Pseudonocardia sp. HH130630-07: one gene and its partner. The protein of the gene in region 1 binds, or shares a complex with, the protein of each later gene. Links are inferred from orthologs where the notes say so. Each region holds a gene or a part of one and is shown in the gene's direction. Other genes may lie near its edges. The genes, in order: uvrA and mfd.

Region 1 (3,794 bases):
CGCGGCTCGAACATCCCCGCGATCGCGCCCAGACCCTGCCAGTGGTCGGGGTGCCGGTGCGTGGTCACGAGGTGCCGCAGGTCCGGGCGCTCGTCGGTGGCGCCGATCAGGTCGGCGATCCGGCCGGGCTCGGCGGCGGCGTCGACCAGCAGCGCCTCGCCCGAGGTCTTGCACACGAGCAGGTAGGCGTTGTTGTCCATCTCGCCGACCGAGATCTTGCTGATGCTGAGCTTCGCCAGGTCCCGGCGGGTGGCTGCGCCACCCGGCTCGGTGTGACCGGTGTAGTTCTCCAGGACGTCCACGGCGTGAGGGTATCGGCCGGGACCGACATCGACCCTGGGGAGAACCCGCCGGTCGCACCGGCGGGCCCGCTCACAGGTCGAACATGCGTACGAGTACGGTGGCGGCGTACCGACCGGCGCGTGCCGGGGTGCATCCACCGAGGCGGGCCCGCACGGACCCCCGCTCGACGGGTTCCTGTCGGTGGGTCGACCTAGCATCGGTCACCGGACGTGGAGACGGTCCGCGCCGGTGGCCCGGTCCCGGATGTCCCGACCGTCGTGGGCGTCCATCCGAGGTCCGATCCTCGGCCACCCGCCGTTCCAGGAGGCGCGCATCGTGAGCGACCAGACGACCGACCCGCGTGACGCCGGGACCACCCTGTCCCCGGGGGCGTCGCCGGTCCCGAGCGGTCCGAAGCTGGTCGTGCGCGGTGCGCGCGAGCACAACCTGCAGGGCATCGACGTCGACCTCCCGCGCGACAGCATGATCGTCTTCACCGGGCTGTCCGGCTCGGGCAAGTCGAGCCTCGCGTTCGACACGATCTTCGCCGAGGGGCAGCGCCGCTACGTCGAGTCCCTCTCGGCGTACGCCCGGCAGTTCCTCGGGCAGATGGACAAGCCCGACGTCGACTTCATCGAGGGGCTCTCGCCCGCGGTCTCGATCGACCAGAAGTCGACCAACCGGAACCCGCGGTCGACGGTCGGCACCATCACCGAGATCCACGACTACCTGCGCCTGCTCTACGCCCGCGCCGGTATCCCGCACTGCCCGGCCTGCGGCGAGCGGATCGAGAAGCAGACCCCGCAGCAGATCGTCGACCAGGTGCTGGAGATGGAGCAGGGCAGCCGGTTCCAGGTGCTCGCTCCGGTCGTCCGCACCCGCAAGGGTGAGTTCGTCGACCTGTTCTCGACCCTGCAGTCGCAGGGCTACTCCCGGGTCCTGGTCGACGGCACGGTGCACCAGCTGTCGGACCCGCCGAAGCTGAAGAAGCAGGAGAAGCACGACATCTCCGTCGTCGTCGACCGGCTCTCGGTCAAGGCGACCGCCAAGCAGCGGCTCACGGACTCGGTGGAGACGGCGCTGCGGCTGGCCGACGGGCTCGTCGTCCTCGACTTCGTGGACCTGCCCGACGACGACCCCTCCCGTGAGCGCCGGTTCTCCGAGCGGATGGCCTGCCCGAACGGGCACACGCTGGCCGTCGACGACCTGGAGCCGCGCACGTTCTCCTTCAACTCGCCCTACGGCGCGTGCCCGGCGTGCACCGGTATCGGCATCAAGAAGGAGGTCGATCCGGAGCTCGTCGTCCCCGACCCGGACCGCTCGCTCGGCGACGGCGCGATCGCGCCGTGGTCGGCCGGGCACAACGCCGAGTACTTCGGCCGGCTGCTCAGCGGTCTGTCGACGGCGATCGGCTTCCGGATGGACACCCCGTGGCGCAAGCTGCCGGCCGCCGCGCAGAAGGCGGTGCTGCAGGGCAGCGACGACCAGGTCCACGTGCGGTACCGGAACCGGTACGGCCGGGAGCGGTCGTACTACGCGAACTTCGAGGGCGTCATGCCGTTCCTGGAGCGGCGGCTGGAGCAGACCGAGTCCGACTCGCAGCGGGAGCGCTACGAGGGCTACATGCGGGACATCCCGTGCCCGGCCTGCGGTGGTGCCCGGCTGCGTCCCGAGGTCCTGTCGGTCACGCTGCCGCACCGGGACCTGGGGGAGCGCTCGATCGCCCAGGTCTCGGCGATGTCGGTGGCCGAGTGCTCCGGCTTCTTGAACGGCATGGTGCTCGACGACCGGCAGGCGATGATCGCCGGCGCCGTGCTCAAGGAGATCCAGGCCCGGCTGGGCTTCCTGCTCGACGTCGGCCTCGACTACCTGTCCCTGGACCGCGCGGCCGGGACCCTCTCCGGTGGGGAGGCGCAGCGCATCCGGCTGGCCACCCAGATCGGGTCGGGCCTGGTCGGCGTGCTCTACGTGCTCGACGAGCCGTCCATCGGCCTGCACCAGCGCGACAACCGGCGGCTGATCGACACGCTGACCCGGCTCAAGGAGCTCGGGAACACGCTGATCGTCGTCGAGCACGACGAGGACACGATCCGCGCCTCGGACTGGGCGGTCGACATCGGTCCGGGGGCCGGCGAGCACGGCGGGTACATCGTGCACTCCGGGAGCGTCGCCGACCTGGAGTCCCACGACACCTCGCTGACCGGCGCCTACCTGTCCGGGCGGAAGTCGATCCCGCTCCCGCAGCGCCGCGAGCTGGACCCGGCCCGGAAGCTGACGATCGTCGGCGCCCGCGAGCACAACCTGCGGGGGATCGACGTCGACGTCCCGCTCGGCGGGCTCGTGTCGATCACCGGCGTGTCCGGCTCCGGCAAGTCGACGCTGATCAACGACATCCTCGCCACGGTGCTGGCGAACCGGCTCAACGGCGCCCGCCAGGTGCCGGGCCGGCACACCCGGATCACCGGGGTCGACCAGCTCGACAAGCTGGTGCGGGTCGACCAGTCGCCGATCGGGCGCACCCCGCGTTCGAACCCGGCGACCTACACCGGGGTCTGGGACAAGGTGCGCAAGCTGTTCGCGGCGACCACCGAGGCGAAGGTCCGGGGCTACGCCGAGGGCCGTTTCTCCTTCAACGTCAAGGGCGGCCGCTGCGAGGCGTGCACCGGCGACGGCACGATCAAGATCGAGATGAACTTCCTGCCGGACGTCTACGTCCCGTGCGAGGTCTGCAAGGGGGCCCGGTACAACCGGGAGACCCTGGAGGTCCACTACAAGGGCAAGACCGTGGCCGACGTCCTCGACATGCCGATCGAGGAGGCCGCCGAGTTCTTCGAGCCGATCACCTCGATCGCCCGGTACCTGCGCACGCTGGTCGACGTCGGCCTCGGGTACGTGCGGCTGGGCCAGCCGGCGCCCACGCTGTCCGGTGGCGAGGCGCAGCGCGTCAAGCTCGCCTCCGAGCTGCAGAAGCGCAGCAACGGCCGGACGATCTACGTCCTCGACGAGCCGACGACCGGTCTGCACTTCGAGGACATCCGCAAGCTGCTCGCGGTGATCCAGGGCCTGGTCGACAAGGGCAACACGGTGATCGTCATCGAGCACAACCTCGACGTCATCAAGACCTCGGACTGGGTCATCGACATGGGCCCGGAGGGCGGGTCCGGTGGCGGCTCGGTGGTCGCCCAGGGCACACCCGAACACATCGCCGCGGTCCCCGAGAGCCACACCGGCCGGTTCCTGAGCTCGCTGGTCACCGCGGCCGCGCCACCGGCCCCGGTGCGGCGCCGCAGGAAGGTCGCGGCGGCGAACTGACGGCGATCCGGCCCGGGCGACGGGCCGGATCGGCCCCCGGAGAGCGGCCTGTTACTCTGGGGAATGCGACCTCCCGGGCTCGCGTTGACACGTGTGTTCCGGGCGTCAAGTGGAGCCCCGCTCCCACCCGCACCGTGTACGTGGCGATGCCGGGTCCATGGTCCGGCTTCGCGGCGATCACGTGCCGTGGGGTCGATCAA
Region 2 (4,498 bases), 3.5 Mb from region 1 along the record:
CGCGTGAGCGGGCCCCGGGCGACGTCCCCGGCCCGCTGCACGGCATCTCGGCACGGCGAGCCGCGGGGCCGTCCGACGAGACGTCGCCGAAGCCCTGACACCGCACCCCGGCCCGCTTTCCGCGCCCGCGCCCGGCGTGGCGCCCCCCGCGCGACGGGTCCGGCACGCCGGGAGGAGGCGCACGGACCGGCCAGGGGTGCGACAGCGACCCGGGCGAGGCTGCGGTCCTTCCATCCGGGGCCGGGCTGCGGCGTCGGTGCCCGGCCACGACGAGCGGTAGGGGCCGGACCCGGCCCGGGCGTCGGTGCCGGGGCCCAGGCGTATCGTCGGGGACCGGTTCCGGACCCAGGCTCCGCCGCGTCCCGGGCCGAGGTCCGTCCTGCGTTCCGCGCATCGAAGTCCCACCCGAGGAGCCAGCGCCGTCGTGGCCATCCTGTCCGGTCTGCTCACCTCAGCCCTGTCCGACGCCGGCCTGCGGGCCGCCGTCGACGCGGCCCGCTCCGCCGACACCCGCACCACCGAGATCCCGGCGGTCGCCGTCGAGGGCCCGGCCGCGCTGCGCCCGCTGCTCACCGCCGGGCTCGCCGGGGACGGGTGCGTGCTCGCGGTCACGGCCACCGACCGGGAGGCCGAGGACCTCGCCGCCGCGGTCTCGGACCTGCTCGGGCACGGCACGGCGCTGGACGCGGCGGCGGACACCGTGCACGACAGCGCGGGCGCTCCGGTCGTCGTCCTGCCGTCGTGGGAGACGCTGCCGCACGAGAAGCTCTCGCCGCGCCCGGACACGGTCGCCCGCCGGCTGACGATCTTCCACCGGCTGGCCGACGCCGCGACCGCACCGCGGGTGGTCGTCACCGCCGCCCGGTCGCTGATCCAGCCGGTCGCCCCCGGGCTCGGCGCGCTCGCCCCGGTCACCCTGGCCCCCGGCGAGGAGCACGACTTCGAGGCGCTGCTCGTGCGCCTGGTCGAGCTGGCCTACACCCGGGCCGAGATGGTCACCACCCGCGGCGAGTTCGCCGTGCGCGGCGGCATCCTCGACGTCTTCCCGCCGACGGCCGAACACCCGGTGCGGGTCGAGTTCTGGGGCGACGAGGTCTCCGAGCTGCGCGCCTTCTCCGTGGCCGACCAGCGCTCGGTCGGTGACGTGGCGCGGGTCGTCGTGCCGGCCTGCCGGGAGCTGCTGCTCACCACGCCGGTGCGGGAGCGCGCCGCGGCGCTGGCCGCCGAGCAGCCGGAGAACTCCGGGCTGAACCGCAACCCGCTGCGCGAGCTGCTGGAGAAGCTGTCCGAGGGCATCCCCGGCGAGGGGATGGAGTCGCTGATCCCGGCGCTCGTGGCCGGTGAGATGCAGGTGCTCCCGGACCTGCTCCCCGCGGGCGCGCGGGTGCTGCTCGCCGACCCGGAGCGGATCCGCACCCGGTGCGCCGACCTGGTCCGGACCGGGCAGGAGTTCCTGGAGGCGTCCTGGCTGGCCACCGGTGCCGGCGGCGAGGCCCCGATCGACGTGTCCGGGTCGGCCTACCGGGACCTGACCGTCACGCTGGAGACCGCCACCGCGTCCGGGCGACCGGTGGTCTCGCTGTCGCCGCTGCTGTCGGGCTCCGACGCCGCGATCGTCCCCGCCGTGCACGAGATCGAGCCCTACCGCGGGGACACCGACCGGGCGATCACCGACCTGCGCGCGCACGTCGCCACCGGGGGAGCCGCGCTGCTCGTGCTCGCCGGCCACGGCACCGCGGACCGCTCGATCGAGCAGCTGCGCGAGGCCGAGGTCCCGGCGACGAAGGTCGACCAGTTGACCGACGTCCCGGAGAAGGGCCTGGTCACGGTGGCCTGCGGGCGCCTGCTGAACGGGTTCACCGCCCCCGAGGTGGGCCTGGTCCTGCTGTCGGAGGCCGACCTCACCGGCAGCCGTGCCGGGCTGGACGCGGCGCCGCGCAAGACCACCCCGCGCCGGCGCAACGCCGTCGATCTCGCGGTGCTGCAGCCCGGCGACCACGTCGTCCACAACCAGCACGGCATCGGGCGCTTCGTGGAGATGAAGGAGCGCACCGTCCAGGGCGCGACCCGCGAGTACCTGGTGCTGGAGTACGCCAGCCCCAAGCGCGGGCAGCCGGCCGACCGGCTGTTCGTCCCGACCGACGCGCTCGACGAGATCAGCCGCTACGTCGGTGGCGAGACCCCGGCCGTCAACAAGCTCGGTGGCGGGGACTGGGCGAAGACCAAGGGCCGGGCCCGCAAGGCGGTCAAGGACATCGCCGCCGGGCTGGTCCAGCTCTACGCCGCCCGGCAGGCGTCACCGGGGCACGCGTTCGGCGCCGACACCCCGTGGCAGCGCGAGCTGGAGGACGCCTTCCCCTACACCGAGACGCCCGACCAGCTCTCGGCGATCGACGAGGTCAAGAAGGACATGGAGCGGCCGGTCCCGATGGACCGGGTGATCTCCGGCGACGTCGGCTTCGGCAAGACCGAGATCGCCGTGCGGGCCGCGTTCAAGGCCGTCCAGGACGGCAAGCAGGTCGCCGTGCTCGTGCCGACGACGCTGCTGGCGACCCAGCACCTCAACACCTTCGCCGAGCGGATGCGGGCGTTCCCGGTCACCGTCCGCGGGCTCTCCCGGTTCACCGACCCGGCCGAGGCCAAGGAGACGATCGGAAAGCTGGCCGAGGGCACCGTCGACGTCGTGGTCGGCACGCACCGGCTGCTGCAGGGCGGGGTGCGCTGGAAGGACCTCGGCCTGGTCGTCGTCGACGAGGAGCAGCGCTTCGGCGTCGAGCACAAGGAGCACATCACGGCGCTGCGGGCGCACGTCGACGTGCTGACCCTGTCCGCGACGCCGATCCCGCGGACCCTGGAGATGAGCCTGGCCGGCATCCGGGAGATGTCGGCGATCACGACCCCGCCGGAGGACCGGCACCCGACCCTGACCTACGTCGGCGCCTACGACGACAAGCAGGTCGCCGCCGCCGTCCGGCGCGAGCTGCTGCGCGACGGCCAGGTGTTCTACGTGCACAACCGGGTCTCCTCGATCGACCGGGCGGCGAAGAACATCCAGGACCTCGTGCCCGAGGCCCGGATCGCCGTCGCACACGGCCAGATGAACGAGGAGCTGCTGGAGCGCACCGTCAACGCGTTCTGGCACCGCGAGTTCGACGTGCTCGTGTGCACCACGATCGTCGAGAACGGCCTGGACATCTCCAACGCCAACACACTGATCGTGGAACGGTCCGACACCCTCGGGCTGTCCCAGCTGCACCAGCTGCGCGGCCGGGTCGGCCGGGGCCGGGAGCGCGGCTACGCCTACTTCCTGTTCCCGCCGGAGCACCCGCTCACCGAGACCGCGCACGACCGGCTCGCCACCATCGCCCAGCACTCCGAGCTCGGCTCGGGTGCCGCCGTCGCGATGAAGGACCTGGAGATCCGCGGTGCGGGCAACATCCTCGGGGCCGAGCAGTCGGGGCACATCGCCGGCGTCGGGTTCGACCTCTACATCCGGCTGGTCGGCGAGGCGGTCGCGGCGTTCCGCACGCAGGCCGGCGGCGGGGGCTCCGGCGAGCCCGAGGAGCTGGTGGAGGTGCGGGTCGATCTGCCGGTCGACGCGCACGTGCCGCACGACTACATCGACGGCGAGCGGCTGCGCCTCGAGGTCTACCGCAAGATCGCCGAGTCCCCGGACGACGCGGCGCTCTCGGCGATCGTCGAGGAGCTGACCGACCGCTACGGCGAGCCGCCCACCCCGGTGCGCAACCTGCTGGAGGTCGCCCGGTTCCGGCAGATGTGCCGGCGTCTCGGCGTGCGTGAGGTCGCCTCGGCGGGGACCCAGCTGCGGATCGGCCCGGTGCAGCTGCCCGACTCGGCGCAGCTGCGGCTGCGGCGGCTCTACCCGAAGGCCCAGTACAAGGCGGCGGCGCAGGTGCTGACCGTGCCGAAGCCGGTGCAGGGCGGGCGGATCGGCGGGCAGCCGGTGCGCGACGTCGAGCTGCTCGGCTGGTGCGCGGAACTGCTGGTGCAGATCGTGCCGACGTCGGTCCCGGTGCACAGCTCGGGCTGAGCCGGGCCGGGGAGATCGGCCTCACACCACGTGAGAAGGTGGGTCCGTGCGGACTCGCAGGATCATGATGGCGCTGCTGGTGACCGGAATGCTGGTCACGGGATGTGGGGCCGGCCCGAGCCGGGTGGACTCGGCGGCCGTCGTCGGGGACACCTCGATCCCGCTCTCGACGGCCCAGTCGGCGATCACCTCGGTGCTCGCCCGGCCCGGTCTGCTCGACGGGCTGAAGGCCCAGGGCGCGTCGGAGCCCGCCATCGGCCGGGCGGTCGTCTCCCAGCTCGTGATCCGGGACCTGCTGGCCGACGCGGGCGCGGCCCGCGGCGTCGCCGTCTCCGAGCAGCAGGTGACCGAGCAGGTCGAGCGCGCGGGTGGCGAGGAGGCCGTCGCGGCCGGCTCGCTGGCCGTCGGCGGACCGCGCGAGTCGGCGCGCGACGATCTGGCGCTCGC

What was found.
Region 2: the proteins of uvrA (region 1) and mfd are in contact, whole or in part, in a crystal structure (PDB 4DFC), measured with the Escherichia coli proteins. The link is inferred for Pseudonocardia sp. HH130630-07 from one-to-one orthologs.

What each region holds. Positions count from the first base shown.
Region 1 is NZ_CP013854.1:4,980,089-4,983,882, forward strand. The notes cover bases 302-3,794. They hold uvrA (excinuclease ABC subunit UvrA), read left to right. Parts: upstream 302-660; coding sequence 661-3,594; downstream 3,595-3,794. Other genes in these bases: AFB00_RS23670 (MBL fold metallo-hydrolase), read right to left, coding at 302-302. Outside these bases: more of AFB00_RS23670, read right to left, coding at 1-301. UniProt on the Escherichia coli protein: The UvrABC repair system catalyzes the recognition and processing of DNA lesions. UvrA is an ATPase and a DNA-binding protein. A damage recognition complex composed of 2 UvrA and 2 UvrB subunits scans DNA for abnormalities.
Region 2 is NZ_CP013854.1:1,445,102-1,449,599, reverse strand. The notes cover bases 55-4,251. They hold mfd (transcription-repair coupling factor), read left to right. Parts: upstream 55-424; coding sequence 425-4,051; downstream 4,052-4,251. Other genes in these bases: AFB00_RS06905 (SurA N-terminal domain-containing protein), read left to right, coding at 4,098-4,251. Also shown: more of AFB00_RS06905, read left to right, coding at 4,252-4,498. UniProt on the Escherichia coli protein: Couples transcription and DNA repair by recognizing RNA polymerase (RNAP) stalled at DNA lesions. Mediates ATP-dependent release of RNAP and its truncated transcript from the DNA, and recruitment of nucleotide excision repair machinery to the damaged site.